Regions from separate parts of the Fretibacterium fastidiosum genome, predicted to be linked through region 2. Evidence: riboswitches for the same ligand, from Rfam matches in the RefSeq annotation. Region 2 holds a riboswitch; each other region holds the start of a gene.
What was found. Region 2 has a riboswitch for cobalamin ahead of ACK28C_RS03180 (DUF4198 domain-containing protein). Riboswitches for the same ligand answer to the same signal wherever they lie in the genome.
Positions count from the first base shown of each region.

Region 1: another riboswitch for cobalamin. It lies ahead of ACK28C_RS05510 (ABC transporter substrate-binding protein); the one in region 2 lies ahead of ACK28C_RS03180 (DUF4198 domain-containing protein).
Region 3: another riboswitch for cobalamin. It lies ahead of ACK28C_RS04835 (ABC transporter substrate-binding protein); the one in region 2 lies ahead of ACK28C_RS03180 (DUF4198 domain-containing protein).
Region 4: another riboswitch for cobalamin. It lies ahead of ACK28C_RS12060 (acetate--CoA ligase family protein); the one in region 2 lies ahead of ACK28C_RS03180 (DUF4198 domain-containing protein).

Region 1 is NZ_OZ209244.1:1,287,109-1,292,453, forward strand. It holds gene ACK28C_RS05500 (ABC transporter ATP-binding protein) at 663-1,472, opposite strand; gene ACK28C_RS05505 (iron ABC transporter permease) at 1,469-2,533, opposite strand; gene ACK28C_RS05510 (ABC transporter substrate-binding protein) at 2,561-3,571, opposite strand; cobalamin riboswitch at 3,792-3,947, opposite strand; gene ACK28C_RS05515 (hypothetical protein) at 4,380-4,700, shown strand; gene ACK28C_RS05520 (Rpn family recombination-promoting nuclease/putative transposase) at 4,752-5,345, shown strand, end outside.
Region 2 is NZ_OZ209244.1:694,060-699,404, forward strand. It holds gene ACK28C_RS03170 (ABC transporter permease) at 1-275, opposite strand, end outside; gene ACK28C_RS03175 (ABC transporter permease) at 285-1,232, opposite strand; cobalamin riboswitch at 1,544-1,741, shown strand; gene ACK28C_RS03180 (DUF4198 domain-containing protein) at 1,904-2,692, shown strand; gene ACK28C_RS03185 (hypothetical protein) at 2,708-3,211, shown strand; gene cbiM (cobalt transporter CbiM) at 3,216-3,824, shown strand; gene ACK28C_RS03195 (energy-coupling factor transporter transmembrane component T family protein) at 3,837-4,583, shown strand; gene ACK28C_RS03200 (energy-coupling factor ABC transporter ATP-binding protein) at 4,588-5,345, shown strand, end outside.
Region 3 is NZ_OZ209244.1:1,095,254-1,100,598, reverse strand. It holds gene mcrC (5-methylcytosine-specific restriction endonuclease system specificity protein McrC) at 1-553, opposite strand, end outside; gene ACK28C_RS04840 (AAA family ATPase) at 550-2,550, opposite strand; cobalamin riboswitch at 2,787-3,035, shown strand; gene ACK28C_RS04835 (ABC transporter substrate-binding protein) at 3,206-4,759, shown strand; gene ACK28C_RS04830 (ABC transporter permease) at 4,800-5,345, shown strand, end outside.
Region 4 is NZ_OZ209244.1:2,693,765-2,699,109, forward strand. It holds gene ACK28C_RS12050 (Rpn family recombination-promoting nuclease/putative transposase) at 255-1,229, opposite strand; gene ACK28C_RS12055 (Rpn family recombination-promoting nuclease/putative transposase) at 1,365-2,225, opposite strand; cobalamin riboswitch at 2,978-3,147, shown strand; gene ACK28C_RS12060 (acetate--CoA ligase family protein) at 3,323-5,345, shown strand, end outside.

The sequences.
Region 1 (5,345 bases), 590 kb from region 2:
CTCCTCGACTCCATTCACCGGACAACGACCCCTCAGCGCCACGCGATACGGAATACCACACTAAAAATCCGTTACGGACACCACCCCCTCCGCCATCACCTGCGGCTGTCCTTTCCATGCCCGACATGAGGCTATGCACGATTTTCCCGAAAACGGATAAAAATTTCAGCTATCGACTTTATCCTGCGAGATGGATCCGCTTCGAGTACACCATGGCGTCAGAACGAAACCATAAGTCATAAACGGATCAAAAGCGCACGAATACAGGCGGACAAGAAGGCCACCGGAAGGGAGACGAACCACTTCGGCTCACTCCCTCGAGTTTCGGGCGACCGCGAAGGAAATAAAACGTAGAACTGTGCAACTTAATGCCATTCTATGCCCCGAAAAGGCATAATGTCATCAGATAAAACCACAAAATAATAAAAATATTTTTGTTGTTTTTTGATAAAAAAAGGGTTTTTGTCGTTCGGAACTGAGGCTCCCTGTCCTGACGGTGCTCCTCTATGGGGTCTCTTTCTGGATAGCCTGACCGATTTACCGAAGGAAGGACATCGGATACCAAATCGCGTCTAATGTGGATTGCCTCCCCTTGCAGGGAGGCGAAACGCATCTTCCGACCCTTTAGGCCACCTCCCCTTTTTGGAAGGCGAGCCACGCTTTTAAGCGCGGTTTGGTTTGAGCTCTGCCGTCCTCTGCGGCTTGAGGGCGCGGAGGAACAGCACGTGGGGCGCGCCGCCCGGCGCGGTCGTGACCTCTGCCTCCACGCGGTACACGCGGCGGATCAGCTCCGGGGTCAGGACGTCCCGCGGCCTTCCGCCGGCGACGACGCGCCCGTCGTGCATGACGTACAGGCGGTCGCAGTGCTGCGCGGCCAGGTTCAGGTCGTGCATCACGACGAGGCAACTGACGCCGGCGCTGCGGATCAGGTCCAGGATCTCCAACTGATAGTAGACGTCCAGGTGATTCGTCGGCTCGTCCAGGAGCAGAAGGCCGGCGTCCTGGGCGATGGCCCGCGCGATGAGCGCGCGCTGCTTCTCACCGCCCGACAGCGATGCAAACGTCCGTTCGGCGCAGGGGGTCATCCCGACGTACTCGAGCGCCCGATCGACGAGCGCCTCGTCCCGCGCGTCCACGCCGCTGAAGGGCCCCTTGTGGGGATAGCGCCCCATGGCCACGATCTCGCGGACGGTGAACTCGAACTGCGTCGGCATCTCCTGCGGCACGGCGGCAGCGTGCCGCGCGGCCTCCTTCACCGGCATCCGCCACAGGTCGCGGCCGTCCAGGAGGACGGTGCCGCCCTGGGGCCGGCTGGCGCGGTAGATGCAGCGCAGCAGGCTGGACTTCCCGCTGCCGTTCGGGCCGATGACGCCCACGAACTCGCCCTCCTCCACCGTGAGTGAGACGCCCTGGACGATGGGGCGGCCCTCCGCGCCCCATCGGAGGGCCTCGACCTTCAGCGTTGCGCTCATGACCGCCCCTGCCTCCCGCTCCGCCTGAGGAGCCAGATGAAGAACGGCGCGCCGACGAAGCCCGTCACGACGCCGAGGGGGAGCTCACGGGGCGCCAGAACCGCGCGGGAGAAGGCGTCCGCGAGAATGAGGAAGATGGCGCCGACCAGCGCGCCCAGGGGCAGGATGCGCCGATGGTCCGCGCCGACGGTCATGCGCATGACGTGCGGCACCACGAGCCCAACGAAGCCGATGGAGCCGCTGACGGCCACCAGCGTTCCCGTCAGGAGCGACGTGAGCGCGAACAGGAAGCGTCTGAAGCGCCGGACGTCCACGCCCAGAGCCGCCGCGCTTTCGTCCCCCAGCATCAGCGCGTTGAGGGACCGCCCCTGAAGGACGAGGAGGACGAGGCAGGCCGCGGTGACCGCGAGGGGGATCGGAAGCCGGTCCCAACGCGCGCCGCCCAGACCGCCCAGCATCCAGAACATCGCGCTCTCGGCCCCGCTCCGCTGGTTGAGGTAGACCATGAAGTTCGTGAGGGCCGTGAACATGTAGCTGACGGCCAGCCCCGACAGGATCATGCGCATGGGCGTGAGCCCTTCCCCCTGCGCGGCGATGAGGAGGACGAGGCCGAAGGCCAGGAGGGAGCCGAGGAAGGCCATGAGGAAGACGGTGGACAGGCCGGTGTAGCTGCTGCCCAGGACCTTTCCCAGGAGCAGGAGGGCCGCCACTGCGCCCGCACAGCCGCCGGAGGAGATGCCGAGCAGGTAGGGGTCCGCCAGGGAGTTGCGCACCAGCGACTGGATGGCCGCGCCGGCCATCATCAGCCCGGCCCCGACGATGGCCCCCAGGAGCACGCGGGGAAGCCGGAGCTGCCAGACGATGCTGACCTCGTTCTGCGGCCAGTCCTGAGCCATGGCCTGCCAGTCGGGGAAGACCTGATGCAGGACGATGCCCCAGACCCTTCCGAAGGGGATGGGCACCGGACCGGTGGAGACGCCGAAGGTCATCGTCAGGAGCAGGAGGGCGAGGAGGACGAGCGCGGGAACGCCCGTCCTCCTGAAGGGGGAGAGAGGACTCATGAGAGGTCCGCCAGCAGGGTGGCGCGGCTAGAACCGGTCGGGGTAGAGCGCCCGGGCGATGGCCTCGAGGCCGATGACGGCCCGCGGGCCCGGATACGTCTCCTCAACCCTGATGACGATGACGCGGTCGTCCTGGATCGCCTTCACGCCCTGAAGGACGGGGTCCTCCATCAGGAGCTTCTTTCGCTCCGCGCCGTTGGCGTTTCCGCACTCCAGGATCAGGATGACGTCCGGGTTGCGCCCCACGACGTCCTCCCAGGTGGCCTTGACGTAGCTGTCGTCGATGTCGTCAAAGACGTTGCGGGCCTTCGCCATCTTCATCAGGGCGCTCGGCATGGCCTGGGCGCCCACCGTGCGCGGGGGCTGGTCCGGCGCGTTCCACGTCTGATAGATGAAGACGCCGATCGGCTTCGCCGCGTCCACGTCTGCCAGCTTCGCCTCCACGGCTGCGGCGCGCTCCTTCATGGAAGCGATGCACTGCTCCGCGCGGTCCTGCACGTCGAAGATGATGCCCAGGTTCCTCAGGTCCGTGTAGGTGTCCTCGAGGCTCACCGGCGGCTTCTTCATGACGCGGATCAGGGACTCCGTGATGTTGTAGCACTTGACGCCGTGCTTCTCCAGCTCGTCCGGCGTGATGGCTCCGGCCGACGTGTCGCCCGGAACGCTCGTCCCGTACTGGTAGCCGGACAGGAAGAGGTCCGGCTTCTGCCCCAGCAGCACCTCGAGCGTGATGTAGCCCGGTGCGGCGACGGGGATCTTCTTGAGCCTCTCCCGGTGGTCCGGCGCGACCTGGCCGCCGTACTCCGGGAAGCCCGCGTAGCCGGCGAGCCTGTCGTCCAGGTCGAGGGCGAACATCAGCTCGATGATGTTGCCGTCGCCGTTGGTCACGACCCGCTCCGGCGCCTTCTCGAACGTCACCTGCCGGTCCCCGTTGTCGATCGTGACGGGGTATGCCGTCCGCGCGGCCTCCGCCGGGGACAGGGCCAGCAGGAGCGCGGCCGCCGCGCAGAGCACAAAAGCAAAGAACCTGTTTCTCATCAAGACTTCCTCCTCGATTCGCTGATCATAAACGCAAACGGAAAAACGCAGACGCCGCGGTCCCTCCCTCCACCGTCACCCCCCTTCTTAAAAAATAAGCGCGAAGCGCACAACAAAAAGGCCCCGCCCTCCACGGACGGGGTCCCTCGGCGCGCGAACGCAAAGATCCTGGAAAAAAGCCGCCGCTCCCCTGTCCCGGGAGTTCTTGCTGCGGCGCGTGGGCAGGTCTCCTGGCTTGCGATTCCTCCTCGAGGACGCCTTCCCGCTCCGGCGTCCTGCCGGGACAGTGGCCTGATGTCCTCTCGTCGTCGCTTACAGTAGTGGAAGCTGCGGGGGACTTGCACCCCCTTCCCTCTTGGAGCGCTTGCGCGCTGCCGCACGGCCTTGACCTGTGCCGTCATCTTAGCACGAGGGGAGGAAAAATGAAAGGCGCGCGCAGGGCCAATGTCGCAGGCGTGGCGGCGCTGGCGGCGGCCTTCGCTCTGAGCCTTGCCGGGACCGCGTTGGCGAAGATTGATACGTGGAAGGGCGTTGGAGGCGACACAAAGTGGAGTACCCCTGACAACTGGCTTCCTTAAGATGGTCCGCCATCGGTCGGCGACAAGGCGTTTATCGAGGGTGCTTTGGTGACCGTTGATGTTGATGCGGGGGTAAATATTGTGTCGCGCCGCGGTTCTGCGTGGTTGACGATTGGGGCGGGGACCGCTTGACCCTCAGAGGGCCAGCGCTGGGATTCAAGCCTCAGGCCGCGTGGGGATGATCGTCGATTTGGCCTTGAATGGGCTGATTTTTTCAAGCGCACCCGTTATTGACGTTGACACCGACGGAGATGACGCCATCGGGGAACGATCGTCTGGTGAACGTCCGGGTCTCGAACGACGTGGCTGTGAAACCGGATTCGTGGTTCTGGTGGTTCTGTACGGTATGGAATGTCACGGGCACCATCAAACAGTATGGTTTGGTGTCCAGGTCCAACACCGGGAAGGCCACGTCCTTTTACGGAAAGAAGCCTGATGACGGCAAGAAACCTGGCGAGGGCAAGAAGGGCGGCTCGCTTGCACTGGACCTGGAGGGCCGGTGCAGGCGAACGATGCCGCAGCACCGCCTCCGGCGCTGCGTTTTGGGCTGACGGCCCGACTTTGCTATAATGAAGACAACATAGGCGACAGGAGGTCGGGGGATGCCTGAGAAGGACATCACGGAACGGCACCTTGAGTCCTACAATGACGTTTTTGCGGACATCGTGAACGTGCTGCTCTTCAACGGAGAGAGGCGGATTCTCCCCGACGACCTGCGTGATACGCAGGCGCGCACCCAGTACAAGGCGGACGGCAAACTCCGCGAGCAGGAACGGGACGTCTCCAAGCTGTGGGCTCCGGAAGGGATCGTCATCTCGCTGATCGGCTTTGAGAATCAAACCCGGATCGACAGGGACATGCCGCTTCGGGTGCTGGGATACGAGGGGGCGGATTACCGCAACCAGCTGTCTGAAAAAGGCGGCCTCTACCCCGTGGTGACGTTGGTCCTTTACTTTGGCGAAGAGCCCTGGACGGGGCCTCGGTCGCTCTATGAGAGGGTCCGGGTTCCCGATGAAATGAAGCCGTTTGTGAGTGATCACAGGGTGAATCTCTTCGAGATATCCTTTCTGACGGACGAGCAGGTGGAGCGTTTCACGAGCGACTTCAGGATAGTGGCGGACTACTTTGTGCAGATGAGGAGGAAGCGGGATTACGTTCCTTCCCGTCGGGTTGTCGAGCACGTGGACGGAGTGCTG
Region 2 (5,345 bases):
AACATGTCGCGCCCGAACTCGTCCAGGCCGAAGATGTGCTCCGCGCTGGGGCCCTTCAGCCTCAGGCGAAGGTTCTGCTTGATGACGTGCGCGTTGTAGAACGCCCGGCCGTCGGCAAAATCCCAGAGTATGGTCGCCGCCGCGACGGCGGCCAGCAGGAGCAGGAAGACCAAAGAAAGGATGGCCAGCCGGTTCTTGCGGAACCGGCGCCACGCCTCCTCCCAGAGGGACCTCTGCTCTCGCTGCTCGTTGTCCTGCGAAATCCGATCGTTCATGGCGGCACCTCACGCCTTCTGGTACTGAGATTTGATCCGGGGGTCCACGAAGGCGTAGATGATGTCGACCACCAGGTTGACGACGGAGAACATGACGGCCAGGAAGATGACGGAACCCAGCACCAGCGGCATGTCCTTGGACTTGATGGAGTCCACCATGAGCCTCCCCAGCCCCGGCCACGAGAAGATGGTCTCCGTCAGCATGGCGCCGCCCAAAAGGTGCCCAAATTGAAGCCCCACCGCCGTGACGATGGGGATGAGCGCGTTGCGCATCATGTGCCGCATGGTGACGGCGCCCTCCGAAATGCCCTTGGAGCGCGCGGTACTGATGTAGTCCTGCCGGATCACCTCGAGCATACTGGAGCGCGTCATCCTGACGATCGTCGCCGCACAGCCCGTGCCCAGCGTCAGGGCGGGGAGGACGAGGCTCTTCACGAGGGGAACGAACCCCTCGCCCATCCCCTGCGACGGCAGCCATCCGAGCCCCAGCGAGAAGACGAGGACCACCAGGAGCCCGAACCAGAAGTTGGGCATGGCGACCCCGATGAGCGACAGGACGGTCGTCGTGTAGTCGAGCAGGGTGTACTGGTGCTTCGCCGAGATGATGCCGGTGGGGAGCCCGATGAGGAGCGCCACAAAAATTCCGGCCAGGGCCAGGACGCAGGTCGCGGGGAAGCGCTCCAGCACCATGTCCATGACGTCGATCTTGTTGCGGTAGGAAACTCCCAGGTCCCCGTGCAGGGCGTCCTTCATGTAGATCAGGTAGCGCACGACGATGGGCCGATTGAGGCCGAGCTCCTCCCGCGTCCGCTGCAGGAGCTCCGGCGTCGCGCCGTCGCCCAGGATGATGGCGGCCGGGTCCCCAGGCGTCAGGGCCAGGATGAAAAAGACGATGAACGTGACGCCAATCAGCACGGGGATCATCATCAGGAGCCTACGTAGGATATAGCGCAGCATCAGCTATCAGCCTCACCTTGCAAGGAATACTGAAGTTTTCAAAAAGTGCTCTCCTATTATATCACTTCACAAAAGAACCCTATCACCACAGGTGAGAAAAGACGTGAAACGGACTTAGCGCGCCCCTGGCCTCTGCAACCAAGGCCTTACGAGGTCCTTGAAGATCATTGCCCCGCACCACGGGCTCCGTGAAGCGGTCCCTCTCAGGTTACCCGCTGCGTCCGACGGCAGGGTCTCTGTCCCACAGCCGCATCCAGCCGTGTGAACTCCTCAAGGACGTCCTTGTTAATTTTCCATAAATTAAACATAACAAAATTTAGAAAAAAAGTGTTATCATAAATTATAAACAGAACTCTTGTTCGTCGGGGGAAGTCGGGTGCAACGCCCGCGCGGTCCCGCCGCCGTGAGAGGAGGACAAGCCAGGTTCGGGGAGGGCGCGAAGGCGCGGCTCCATCGAACTATGTCTTGGATCCCAAGCCGGAATACCTGACGTTCAAGCGGACACAAGACGTTTTGCCACGAGCGATGGCGCAGGAGCGTGTCGTCTGTGACGCCCCCGCCCGCGCCCATCGCGAGGCGGGGGTTTTTGCAGCGTTTTATTCTCTGGACGACGTACCCCGGCAACGGGGTTTTGCCGTAATTCTGTAAGTATTGAGGAGGATGATTTTTTCATGAAACGCGGAAACAAAGTAGTGTTGGCGGCTGGTTTGCTCCTTGGGGTCGCCTCGGCGGCCTTTGCGCACGAGCTGGTGATGAAGCCGCAGAAGATGAACGCGGCGAAGGGCGAGACTCTGGCGGTTGAGATCCACTCGGGACACAAGTTCATCGTACCCGAGGAGGTGGAGAGCGTCGAGCGCATCAAGGCGGGAGTCTTCAAGGACGGCAAGCTCCAGGAGGCCGGGCTGAAGCCGAACGAGAAAAACCTGTGCATCGACTTCTCCCTGCCCGTCGAGGATGCCTCTCAGTCCATGGTGATCCTCGCCAACAAGGACGGCGGTGTCTGGTGCGTCACGAATGAGGGCGGCAAGTCCGGCCTTCGCAAGGACCTGGAGGCCCAGGGCCTGAAGGTCACGAAGGCGACCAAGAACGACAAGTTCGTCAAGGTTATCGTCAACGCCTCCAGGGACGACAAGAACTTCGCCGTTCAGACGGGGCAGGCCCTTGAGATCATCCCCGTGACCAACCCTGCGGACGCCAAGGTTGGAGAGTTCTTCGAGGTGAAGATACTGGTCGACGGAAAACCCTACTCAGGGGCGGTGTGGGCGAGCTACGACGGTTTTGCGCCTGAGTACGAGGACACCTATGCCTACTATACCCAGGCGGTCCAGGGCGTGGCCCATATCAAGATCACAGCCCCCGGTCTCTGGGGTGTGCGCGCCATGAAGACGGACCTGCCCGGCAAGGAGGGCGAGTACGACTCCGTTGCTCGCAGGACCTTCCTGCTCTTTGAAGTGAAGTAGCAAAGTCCATCAAAGATGAACGCCTCTTTCAAAAAGACGGCGCTGCTCGGGCTGGCGGTGATCGCCGGCCTGAGCGGCCTTTTAGCGCAGCAGGCGGACGCACACGGCGTGGGCTATTCGGAGTCCACGCTGAAGCCGGTATCGCTCGAATTCTTCTACTCGACGGGAGAGCTTATGAACTACCTTGAGGCCAAGGTCTTCTCCCCTGCCGACGAGAAGATCGCCTACCAGTCAGGACGGACCGACGAGGGGGGGCGTTTCGCCTTCACCCCCAATAAGCCCGGGACGTGGCGGGTCATCGTCAGCGATGAGGACGGGCACAGGGCCGAGGCGACAGTGAACGTGACGGAGGACTTCCTGAAGGCCGGGGCCACAGGAGGCGGTTCGGGCATCGACATTCAGGAGAAGAAGGCCGCCCCTGAGGGACTGGATCTTCTCCTGAGGGCGGGGCTCGGCGTCAGCCTGATCTTCAACATCGCCGCGTTCGTCCTGCTGCTGCGGTGCAGGAAGGCGGTGTAGTCCCATGCATATCAGCGAGGGAATCCTCTCCACTCAGGCCTTGGCCGCCGGATGGGCCGTCGCGGGCGTCGGGACGGCGGTCGGGCTCAAAAAGCTCAACCCCGATAAGATCGTCCGCGTCGCGTTCTCCTCGTCGGTGTTCTTTCTGGCCTCCCTGATCAACGTGCGGCTCGGCCCCAGTTCGACCCACCTCTCCCTTATCGCGCCCATGGGGCTGATCTTGGGGTGGTCGGCCTTTCCCGCCGTGATGGTCGCCCTGATTCTGCAGGCCCTCCTGTTTCAGTTCGGCGGCCTCATCGTTCTGGGGGTGAATACGGTGGATGTCGCCGTTCCTGCGCTCGCCGCCTACTTCCTGTTCGCGGGCCCGATCTGCAGGAGCAGAGGCCCCATCGCCTCCGTACTGGGCTTCATCGCAGGTGCCCTGGCCGTGCTCCTCTGTGCCGTGGGGGTGGAGATCTTCCTGAGGGGGACGGACGCCAATCTATCCGACATCGCCGACACCGTCTTTATCGCCCATATCCCCCTGGCCCTGATTGAGGGGGCGATCACGGCCTTCATGGTGGCCTACATGAAACGTGCGGCCCCGGAGCTCCTGATGGGTGTGGACCACTAGGGCAGGACCGGCATGGAGCTTGAGACGCGCGGCCTTCGGTCCGAGGCCGCACCGACGCGGCTCAGCGTCTTCGATCCACGCGCGCGCGTGCTGTGCGCTCTGGCCATGGCCTGTATCCTGGCCTCCGTTCGGTCGTTTCCGGCCCTGCTCTGCGGTCTCCCGATCCCCATCGCCTTGCTGTTCCTCGACAGTGCGATGATGCTCCGGGAGCTGTTCCACTGGAACGCCGCCGGCCTCTTCATCGCACTGCTCCTGACGCTGACCTATCCCGGCGACCGCTTCTGGGGCGTCTTCTCCACAGCGGGGCTGAGGCTCTCCGGGCTCATCCTCCTGAAGCTCAACCTGATCTCGATCCTGCTGACCCGAATGGTCCTCTCGCTTGGAGTGGAGAAAGTCGATCACGTCCTGACCTGTCTCGGAGTCTCCGAGAAACTCCGGGTCCTCCTGCTGCTCTCCGCGCGCTGTATTTTCATCCTTGCGGAGCGCGTGGAGACGATGGTCCGGGCGGTACACCTCAGGGCTCCTGAGCTGAGGGGGCTCGCGATGTGCCGGACGTTCGCATGTGTGTTGGGGACGACGCTGCTGCACAGCTCCGACCGGGCGGAGCAGATGATGCGGGCTATCCGATGCCGCGGAGGGATGGCGGGCTTCTCTCAGTGCCGTCCGCTGCTCTGGCGCGGCATCGATACTGTGCTGTGCCTTGCGTTCGCGTTGAATATCGGGGTGATCCTGGCTTGTGCTCTGCTCTGGAGGTCTTAGACAGATGAGTTCAGCAAACGGCGTTATGGAAGGCCTGAGGGATATCCCGGTCGGAGGGGTGCGGAAGAGGTATCTCATGGAGGTGCAGGATCTCCGTTACGCCTACCCCGATGGGCATGAGGCCCTGAACGGGGTTTTCTTCGTGCTGCGAGATGGAGAGAAGCTCGCGCTGGTAGGCCCCAACGGATCGGGGAAATCCACATTGATGCTGCATCTGTCCGGATGTCTTGCGGCCCAATCTGGCGTGGTATGTCTGAACGGAGAGCCCGTCGGAGAGGACCTGAAGCGTCTTCGGAGCGCCGTCGGCCTGATCTTTCAGGAGCCAGACAACCAGCTCTTCATGCCGGAGGTCGTCGAGGACGTCGCCTTCGGTCTGGTGGCGCATGGAACGCCCGTTCAGGAGGCCCAAGAGAGGGCTTTGAGCGTCATGGAGACCCTAGGCATCGCGCACCTCGCCGAGCGGGCGCCCCATCGTCTCTCCGGCGGGGAGAAACGCATGGCCGCCCTGGCAGGGATACTAGTCATGCAGCCGGACATCGTGGTCCTGGACGAGCCCTCCGCGGCCCTGGACCCCAGGGCACGCCGTCGGGTCATCGAGAGGCTAAACACCCTGGAGAAGCCGATGATCCTGGCGACCCACGACTTGGACATGGCCCTCGACGTGTGCGACCGGGCGATCATCCTGTACGAGGGGCGCATCGCGGCGGACGGAGCGCTGCAGGACGTCCTGAGAAATGAGGCGCTGCTTCAGCAAAACGGCTT
Region 3 (5,345 bases), 400 kb from region 2:
CGCCGGAATCCGTGGTCAGCAGCATTCCATCAATAATGAGCTGGCACAGGCCGATGAGCATACGGTAGGTATTGTTGTTCCTCTGAAAACGGATAGCTGACCACCTAATCGTGGTGGGATCAATCGTACTTACCTTGGAAAAAAACAGCATCTCTTTTTTCAGATTGCTCTTGTACTCCTGGTCTACCTTCGTATGCCGGAGCAAGAGCATGACGGTCGTTTTCAGTATCTGATTCAAGAGATTGTTTTCTGACAGCTCATCATACTCACAGGTCAGCATGCACTTTCTGGCAAGGCGATTTTGAATGGTTCTCGGCATATCAATTTTGCCACGGACCACAGCCACATCCTCTTTGCGATTTAGATACTCTCGATACAGGCCCTGCTTCAGTTGGCGACCGATACCCTTGGCGAGGACCGCCGCAAAAAGGTTATGTATGTTCTCGAATTCTTCGGTAGCGACATCCTCATAACCACCTTGATTCAGCGCGGTGAAGGCATACGAAAGCATATAGTATATGTTTTTTATGAAGATGCTCCTATCCTTTATCATTGAAACACACCCAGTAAAATATTCTCCCAGTGTCGGAGCTTGTTGACATCGTCAAACCAATATTCACTCAACATCGGCAGAATATCGTAATCGACGATGGAATACAGCCAGTCCCTGGTGCAAACATCTCTGCCACAAAAATAGCTGTGGCCGACGCAGAATCCCTTGCCCAGCGACCTGTCGAGAGAAATCTCCCGATTCAATTCCTTAACCTTAGATACCAGCTCATTCAGTGTTTCGTTATTCAGGCTGTTTTGATACTGGATGAAGCCGTCAGAATCGAAGCCCGGTTCCATTTCAAAGAAGCTGAAGCGGCGACGAAGAGCGTAGTCAATCATGGCCAGGCTGCGGTCTGCTGTATTCATCATGCCGATGATGTACAGATTTTTAGGAACTGAGAAGGGAAGTCCATTATAGGCCAATGTTGCCTTGGTGCCTCTATAGTCTTTCTCAATGAGCAGAAGCAGCTCTCCGAAAATTTTACTCATGTTGCCACGATTGATCTCGTCAATGATAAAGAAGAAATCTTTATCCAATCGGTTCGCGGCCTTCTCACAAAAGCGATAAAAGATACCATACTTGAGCTCAAAACCGTCCTCTACGGGCTTGTAGCCCATCATGAAGTCCTCATAGGAATAGTTTTGATGAAATTGCACGAATTCAATCCTGCTATCATCTTCTTCTCCCATCATAGACCATGCCAGACGTCTGGCAGCAAAGGTCTTTCCCACGCCGGGAGCGCCCTGAAGGATGATATTCTTTTTATTTTGAAGAACGGATACAAGGTTTTCATAACGTTTTTCCGTCATGTAAACTTCATCAAGGAAATCACTCTTTGTGTATGCGTTAATGGGAGCCACCACTGTAACCGGATATTTTTCGCCCGATGCGGCAGTAACATACAGTTTAACGTTGCTCAAATCAGCCTTATCGAGTGCCGCAGAAAGCTCATCCCTCAATTTCCAAACGAAGCTGCCTTCTTCATTTTTATCAGCGTTACGGCCCACGTAAAGAACCGTCCACCACCGTGTGGAGCCATTGTCTCTGGTGTTTGGTGAAATGCCGGTGGCTTCACAAATGCGCTTTGCCAGTCCGAATGAACCGGCGTTGTAGAAATTTTTTGTCTCACCGTATTTCATGGCAAGCTGTGTGCAGGATGCCATGCCGCCGTAGTCTTTTATGCGCTTCATGATTTCCAGTGCACTGGTGGTAAAGACGGTTTCGTCCTCGAGGAGTTTGCTCCAGTCATCGACAGTAAGGCCGGAATCATAATCGGAACCATACCATTTAACAGGCTTTGCAGCAGCGGCATCCTTTTGCGAATAATATCTGCTGATGTAAAATCCAACGTCAATGGTCAGAGTTTTCAACTCAGGATCGGAATAGCACGTCTCGGTCAATTGCGATTCGAAGAGGTTCACCAGCTCGGTATCTTCTTTTAAAGCCAGGCTGATCTCATCGTAAAGTCGTAGGAAGTTTCGGATATTATCGGCATAAGCGCCTTTTTTGAAACGGTAATTCGAGTTAAGTTCGTTGGCAACTGCTTTTGCTTCACTGAACTTGTAGATGTAGTATTTGTCCGGATAACGGAGCCACAAGTAGGTGCTGATGGAATTTTCATACTGATAATGCTGTGCGTCCTCGCTCCCGTACTCCTTCAAGAGGATGGACGAGTGCGCACTAAAAGCATCCATCCGTTCAAACACATCCTTGCTCTCATCGAACAGAGCAATGAACATGGAACGAACCTCTTCATGAGCGGACCTGGCGAAATCGACGATCATGCCCTTCGGGAAGTAATTTGCGGAAGTCAGTAAATTGAGGGTTTTGTCCAAAGACCGACTCAGCATCTCCGGAAAATCAACTGCGTTCACATCCCAATTATCCTGAAACCATTTCACGGCTTCCCATTTGTATTTCTCATTTTCCCACTGTTTTGAAACGAAGTTCCGTTTGTACTCAACCAGTATATCCTTCAGTCGAAATGGATCAAACATGGCAAACACCTCTCAAATGCTTGTCGTGCTATAGCGAAAACCAGGTGCTTTTATTATAGCGCTCCATCATCAAGGCAGGAAATTGAACCTCAACGCCGCCCGCCACTGCTTCAGGCCAGACGCCATCCCCCAAAACGGGGTGACAGGACCGTTGAGCGACAGCAGACGATCGGCGGCCTTGTTGCTTTTTTGAGGGCGTTCCATTAGAATGACGTCTTGTACAAACAGGCTGTTTGTATATGGAAATGCGTCATCGTCCTCCCTGTCCGACGCGCGATACGGTGGGGACGGTGTAGATGGAATGGGGTGAGAGTCCCCGCGCGGCCGGCACTGTAAGCGTGAACCCATGCTGAAGCGTCTCTTCGGGACGCCATGACGAACGTCAGTCACTGCGGCATCAGGCCGTGGGAAGGCAGGCATCGGGCGCTGGGGGCTCTCCCCCTGAATCGCAAGTCAGGAGACTTACGCATTTTCTCTGGAGGACGTTGGCCCCCTGCCCAGGGCGGACGTCTTGGCGCGTGAAAACGGACGCGCCGACCTTCTCGCTTGCAGAAGCGCAGAGGGCCGGCGCGTTTTTATCTCTGCGACGCGCAAAAGGTGCGGGCTTGCCGCCCGCAGGAGTTTTGCACTATTTTTGGAATTTTAGGAGGCAAACATGAAGAAAACGGTTTTTGCGGCGCTTTCCCTCGCGATGGCGCTCCTCTGCGGCACGGCCCTGGCGAAGGATGAGATCGTCCTGTCGGGCGGCGATAACGCCATGGCGGGAAAGATCGACCCCGTCCGCGGGTATGGTGTCTGGGGACCCGACATCTTTCACTGCCACCTGCTGAAACCCGGCAAGGACAACCTGCTGGAAAAGGACCTGGCAACGGATGAGAAGGTCAGCGAAGACGGGCTGAGGTACACGTATGAAATTCGCGAGGACGCGAAGTTCGCCGACGGCCACCCCCTGACAGCGGAGGACATCGTCTTCACGTTTGAGAGCACGAAGGCCGCCGCATCGGTCGCAGACCTCTCGATGTTGGAGAGCGTTCGGGCGCTCGACGACCGAACGGTGGAGTTCACGCTCTCCCGTCCATGGTCGTTCTTTCCGCACCTCCTGAGTTACGTCGGCATCGTTCCGAAGCACGCTTATAAGGAGGGCTACGGTGACATGCCGCTGGGCTCAGGCGCCTGGCGTATCGTGGACTTCCAGATCGGACAGCAGATGATTTTGGAGCCCAATCCGCACTATTACGGCAGGAAGTCCCCCTTCAAACGGGTGACGATCCTCAAGGTCGACGACGACGCCACGCTCGCTGCAGCGAAGTCGGGACAGTTGGACTTCGTCTTCATTCCGGCGGAGTTCGCGGCCACAAAACAGGAGGTGCCGGGCATGAAGCTCCTGACGCTCGACACCTTCACCTCGCTGGCGATCAACCTGCCCGTCATCCCCGAAGGGGTTGCCTCAGGAGATGAGAAGGTGGGTAACAACGTGACCTGTGACCCGGCCATCCGCCGCGCGCTGAACGTCGGCATCAGCCGTCAGCTTCTGGTCGATCAGGCGTTGAGCGGAATGGGGAAGCCCTCCTTCACCATCGGCGGAGGCTGGCTGCCCTGGGCCTCGAAGCGGACGTTCGAGGACGGACGCCTGGAGGAGGCAAAGAAGATCCTCGAGGACGCCGGCTGGGTGGATTCGGACGGCGACGGCATCCGGGAGAAGGACGGCCTGAAGGCGGAGTTCACGATCAAGGGCCGCAGCAACGACATGCCTCGTTACAACGTGGTCGTGGCGGTCGCGGAGAGCGCCAAAGCGCTTGGAATCCATATTATCCCTCAATCCGCACCCTGGGTTGAAGCGCGCCACGCCCGCGCTACGCCGACGTGCTGGGCGTTCGGCTACCCCAGCCCTTCGGACTTCTATCTGTTTTACCATTCTTCGCAGATCAACAAAGGCGTGATCGGCAATCCGCCCTCGTACTCCAACCCGGAGGTCGACGCCCTGATCGACAGGGCGCTGCGCGCCACAAGCCAGGAGGAGAGCGACAGGCTGTGGCAGCAGGCTGAAGAGCTGGCGGACGCAGACGTGCCGTTCCTGTACGTTGCCTGTCCCCAGGACAACTACCTCGTCCGCGACGGACTGACGATACCGCCGCTAGGAAGGGTCAAATCCAGAAACCAGGGCGGAGCGGGGCTGGAGAACCTGAACGAGTGGAGCTGGAGCGAATGAGACAGCGGGGGATCGCTCCCCGGGGGAAGGAGAGGGGTTAGTGAGTAAGGGATTCGCACGGTACGTCGCGGGGTCTCTCGGGCGGTTGCTGCTCCTGCTCGTTTCCTGTTCCGCGCTCAGCTTTTTTCTGGTCACGGCGTCACCCTTGAAAGCGATTGATGCCTTCCTCGGTGAGGTCAACGTCTCAGAGGAACAGCGGGCCCACATCGAGGAGCAGTGGGACCTGAACCGGCCGCCCCTGGAACGCTACTTCAAGTGGGCAGCAGCGGCCCTGCGGGGCGACCTCGGACAGTCCATCATGCACCACAAGCCGGTGTCGCAAGTGCTGGCGGAGCGTTTCAAGGCCTCGCTGCTTCTGATGGGCACGGCCTGGGCGCTGTCCGGCGTCCTTGGCCTGATTTTAGGAATCGCCGCCGGCGCCTGGCGGGGCGGTTGGCCGGACAGGGTGATCAAGACCTTCAGCCTGCTTCTGGCCTCCACTCCGACGTTTTGGCTCGGACTTCTGCTCCTGATCGTGTTTGCCGTACAGCTACAGTGGTTCCCCCTGGGGCTCTCCATCCCCATCGGCCGCGTGGCCGCGGAGACG
Region 4 (5,345 bases), 850 kb from region 2:
CCGTGAGCGGTAGCGAACGGCAGCCGGAAGGCTCCCCGAAGGGGAGGGGTGTTTTTCATAAGACGCGCCTGTCTGACATTCCCCGTCAACGCCTCCACAAGGCAATCAAATGCCTTGCTTCGGCACAGCCGACCGACACGACGCCGACCGCCTGTCGGCGTCCGTAAGTCGTGTCGTCTGGCCGAACCCCTCCGCCGCCCTTGGCGGCACCTCCCCTTTCAGGGGAGGCAATCCGTATTAAACGTAAATTGGTATCAGCTTCCGGTCCCGGCCCTCAGCGCCTCGACCTCGTCAGGAGACAGGCCGGTGAAGTCGGCAACCTGCTCGGACGGGACACCTCGCGCCAGCATCCGTCGCGCCGTGGTGGCAATGCCATCTGCGATGCCTTTGGCCAGACCCCTGGCTTCGCCCCTCGCTTCGCCCTCGGCGCGGGCAACTCGGCGGATCGTCTCATCGCGCGTCATCGCGTCCCGCATCGCCTTATAGCTCACAATGTATCGTTGCCGTTCCTCACGGCTCTGCAAAAACAGCTTCTCCAGGTTCAGCGCCTCACCAATCATCGGGTCCTTCACCATCGCCTCAGGCATCTTCCTCGCCTCCATCCCCGCAAGATACATCAGCCAATACTCCAGACGATTCCGTGGCGTCCCATAACGCGCGCACTTCGGCACCTCAAGGTAGATCAGCTTCAGGTCGTCGCTCAGTTTCTCCCCGCTCTCCACGTCGCACAGACAAAACTCGCGGCGAAAACGCTCCCCGGCAAACAGGCTGAACGCCAGAATGTGAATCGACACCGTCCGCTTCAAGTCCAGGTACGAACCACCCAGGCTCATCTGAGAGGCGTGCAGCGTGCTGAGGTAGTAGGCGGAACGCTGCAGGTAGTCGTTCCAGTTCCTCACCTGCACCTCGACCTCCACCTGCGTCCCGTCCGCCATGTTGGCCACGATGTCCAGGTAGCAGTCCTTACCCTCGACGCGCACGGCGGAGAGCTCGCGGTTCGCGTACTCCAAACCGGTGAAGCCCGCGCTTCCGTCGGGAAACACAAGGGCGTTCACGAGGTCCAAAAACAGGGGCTTGCGGTCCTCGCGGCCCAACAAAAATTTGAAGAAACGGTCGTTGAGGCGATAGATTTTTCCCCGCTCCAGGTCCGCCTCGATTTGCCCTTCCGTCACGGGCCCCGACGCCGGACCGATCAGCCCACCGTCGCGCTCCCGCTCTGCGTCCTCCATGTCCCCGCCTCCTCGCTAAACGTCCTCTCACTGCCTGACTATATTATACAATTTGCCCGCTGCGTTCTTTGCCTCCCCTGTAAGGGGATATGCCGAACGGAGTGAGGCGGTGGGGTTGTTTTTGAAGTGGTACGTTCAGTTTCCGGTCCCGACCCTCAGCGCCTCGACCTCGTCAGGAGACAGACCGGTGAAGTCGGCAATCTGTTCGGGCGAAACGCCCCGCACCAGCATCCGCCGCGCCGTGGTGGCGATACCTCTGGCCTCGCCTCTGGCCTCGCCCAACTGAATACCTCTGGCCTCAACCTTGTCCAAAACGCTCAACATCGTGACCGCCTCCCCCTTCCTGAACTCGCTCTGCGTCTCCTCAAACCGATGGTCCCGCGTCAGCGCAGACATGAGCTTCAACACCGCATCCACGTGCTCGATCGTCTGACGCGGGGGCACGTAGTCCTCGTCCCGACCCATCTGTACAAAGTAGTCCGCAACGATCCTGAAGTCGCTCTTGAACTGCCCCACCTGCTCCGCCGTCAGACGCGGAATCTCAAAGACGTTGACCCGGTAGTCGTTCACAAACGGCTTCAACCCCTCAGCCACCGAAACCCTCTCGAACAGCGTCCGCGGCGCCGTCCAGGGCGAATCACCAAAGTAGAGGACCAGCGTCACCACCGGGTACAGTCCCTGACCCGCGGACAGCTGACCCCGGTAGTCCGCCCCCTCGTACCCCAGCACCCGAAGCGCCATGTCCCAGTCCGCCTCGGTCTGGTTCTCGAACCCGATCAGGGAGATCACGGCCCCCTCGGAGACCCACAGCTTGGAGACGTCCCGCTCCTGCTCATGGAGCTTCCCGTCCGTCTTGTAGAACGTGCGGGCCCGCGTGTCCTTCAGGTCCTCCGGCTTCACCCGCCTCTTTCCATCGAAAAGCAACACGTTCACCACGTCCGCAAAGACGTCGTTGTATCCCTCCAGGTGCTTCTCGGTCATGTCACGCTCCGGCACCCGCATCCCCCTCCTTCAGCGAGTTTCTTCACCGACCGTCAGTTCCCCACTTCGGGGAGCCTTCCGGCTGCCGTTCGCTGCCGTTCGCTACCGCTCACAGGCCGTCAGTCAGGAATAATGAGACCCGAACAATCACACGTCGTCGTAGGGCGTGTTGACCAACAATCCGCATCCCTCCCCCATCCCTTCGGCTCCTGGCCTCATTATAGCAAACAAGCCCCTCGCTCAAAACCGATCAAAACAGGGAAACACCCGGCAGGCGCACAATAAAGAGAGCGGATGGTCCCGCGTCAGGGGCCATCCGCTGTAAGTGGTACTTTCGCCGGAGGGAGCGCTTTCGCCTCCCCTGAAAGGGGAGGTGGTTCGCGTTAGCGAACCGGAGGGGTCGGCCAGACGACCGGCCTCACGCAAGCCGATCTTTCGGGAGGATTGCGGCGGCCGGTCGGTCGGCTGTGCCGAAGCAAGGCAATGGATTGCCTTGTGGAGGCGTTGGCGGGGAATGTCAGACAGGCGCGTCTTATGAAAAACACTCGCTGCTCCTACACCCCCCTTCGGGGAGCCTTCCGGCTGCCGTTCGCTACCGCTCACGGGCCGTCAGTCTCGCCCCTGTGGGGCTCGCCAGCCCCCCTTTCAGGGGGGCCTGAAAAACCGGGGGTCTTTGCCTCTCCTTATAGGGGAGGGCTTCACGTCCTCTCAGATTTCGGACGCCTCGTTTGACAATCTCGTGTTTTGCCGTATAGTTATGGGGAGAGACAAATTGAACCTCGAAAGGCGTTCGGGAAGTCCGGTGAGAGACCGGCGCGGACCCGCCACTGTAAGCTCGGCAATGCCGACCATGCCCACTGGGACGTTTTTCATCCTGGGAAGGGGGTCGGAGTAAGGAGAGCGAGCCAGGAGACCGGCCTTTCGCAGGGAGCGCACGCCCCCCCGCGCGGATTCGGGCCGGTATGCGGAAAAAGCATGGCCTTTGGCGTCCCGCACCGGCGGCGAACGCCGTCCAAAGGCCACTTCCTCCGTCATGCAGGGCCGTCCTCGCCAGAGGGCGGCCCTTTGCGGCCCTCTGGGGCCGACGTCATCGAACGGGAGGAACCCTACACATGCAAGAAGCGAACAAAGCCCTGTTGTCCCACCCCCTGAGGAAGCTCTTCGCCCCGGAAAGCATCGCCATCGTCGGAGCCTCGTCGAGCCTGGAGCGCCTGACGGGCCGGACGCTCCGCTACCTCCAGTCCTTCGGCTACGGCGGAGCCATCTATCCCATCAACCCCAAGGCCGACGTCATATCGGGGCTCCCCGTACACCGGAACGTCACGGAGGTCGAGGGGCCCATCGACCTCGCCATCCTCAGCATCAAGGCAAAGCTGATCCCCGACGCCCTGCGCGCCTGTGCGGACAAAAAAATCCCCTTCGCCCTGATCTACTCGTCCGGGTTCTCCGAGACGGGCGACCGCGCGCTTCAGGAGGAGGTGTCCGCCATCGCCCGCGACGGAGGCATCCGGGTCCTGGGGCCGAACTGTCAGGGGCTGGCGAACTTCGCCGAGGGGATCCCCCTGACCTTCTCAGGGGCCCTTTACGAGGTGCCGCGGCCTCTGCCGGGGCACGTGGCGCTCGTGTCGCAGAGCGGGGCGTTCGGGTTCTCCTCCTTCGGGGTGGGGTTGGAGCACGGGGTGCGGTTTCGCTACGTGGCCACCACCGGCAACCAATCGGACCTCGACGCGGTGGAGTGCGCGGACTACGTGCTCGATGACCCCGAAGTCCGCCTCCTGATGCTCTATCTGGAGGGCCTCGAGGACGGCGCAGGGTTCCTCCGGCTGGTCCGCAAAGCGCGGGAGCGCGACATCGCCGTCGCCGTGTTGAAGGCCGGACGTTCGCCCTCGGCCCGTGAGGCGGCCAAGAGCCACACGGCAGCCCTGACCGGGGACGATCGCGTCTGGTCGGCCGTCTTCTCGCAGTACGGCGTCATCCCGATGGAGGACATCGACGACATCATCGGGATCGGTCAGGTGCTGGGCGCGGAAAAGCGCATGAGCGGCGGGCGTTCGGCGATCCTGACCACCTCCGGCGGAGCGGGCATCGTCATGGCCGACTGCCTGAACGACGTGGGCCTTTCCGTCCCCGTCTTCTCGCACGACACCCGGTCCCGCATCGAGGCGGCCATACCGCCCTTCGGGGCGTCCCGCAACCCCGTGGACATGACGGTGCAGATATCGGAACAGCCGGAGAACTTCCGCAGCGTCTTCGACGCGGTGCAGGAGGACCCGGAGCTGGACTCGATCGTCACCTCCCTCTCCATGATCGTAGGACACGCCGGCGACGTCATGACGGACACCATGATCGAGAGCTACGCCAAGAGCCCCAAGCCTCAGGCCGCCGTGTGGATGATCGACCACCAGCACGGCGGAAGCTTCATCGAACGGCTGAAGACGGCCGGCATCCCGATCTTCCAGAGCTTCCGCCAATGCGCGCGGGCCCTCAGGGAGTTGAACCGATGGGGGGCGTTCAAGCCGCCCGCAGCCCCTGAGGTCGGCGGGAATGCGCCGATCCTGCCGCAGTGGAAGGACGCCATGACGGAGTACGACGCCAAGGTCTTCCTCTCCCGCTACGACATCCCCGTGACGCGCGAGCGCCTCTGCCTGAACCTGGAGGAAGCGTGCGACGCGGCCGAGGAACTGGGGTTCCCCGTGGCGCTCAAGGGGATGGCCGCCTCCGTGCTGCACAAGACGGAGGCTGGGATCGTGGCGCTGGACGTGCGCTCCTTCGAGGAGCTTCGGGGAGCGCTGAAGACGGTGCGCAAGCACCTGGCCGACTACGTGGGGGACGGCGCCGTTCAGGGTTTTCTGGTCTCCGAGATGGTGCGCGGCGGGTTCGAGTGCATCGTCGGGGTGAAGCGGGACCCGGTGTTCGGGCCGATGATCGCCGTCGGTCTGGGCGGCATCTACGTCGAGGTCCTGGGCGACGTGTCGCTTCGGCACGGCCCCGTGGACGAGGAGGAGGCGCTGAACATGATCCGCCAGCTCAAGGGGTACTCGTTCCTGTCCGGGACCCGGGGCAGCAAACCGCGGGACATCCGCGCCCTGGCCGGCATCGTCAGCCGGGTTTCACGCCTTGCCGCGATCGAGACGG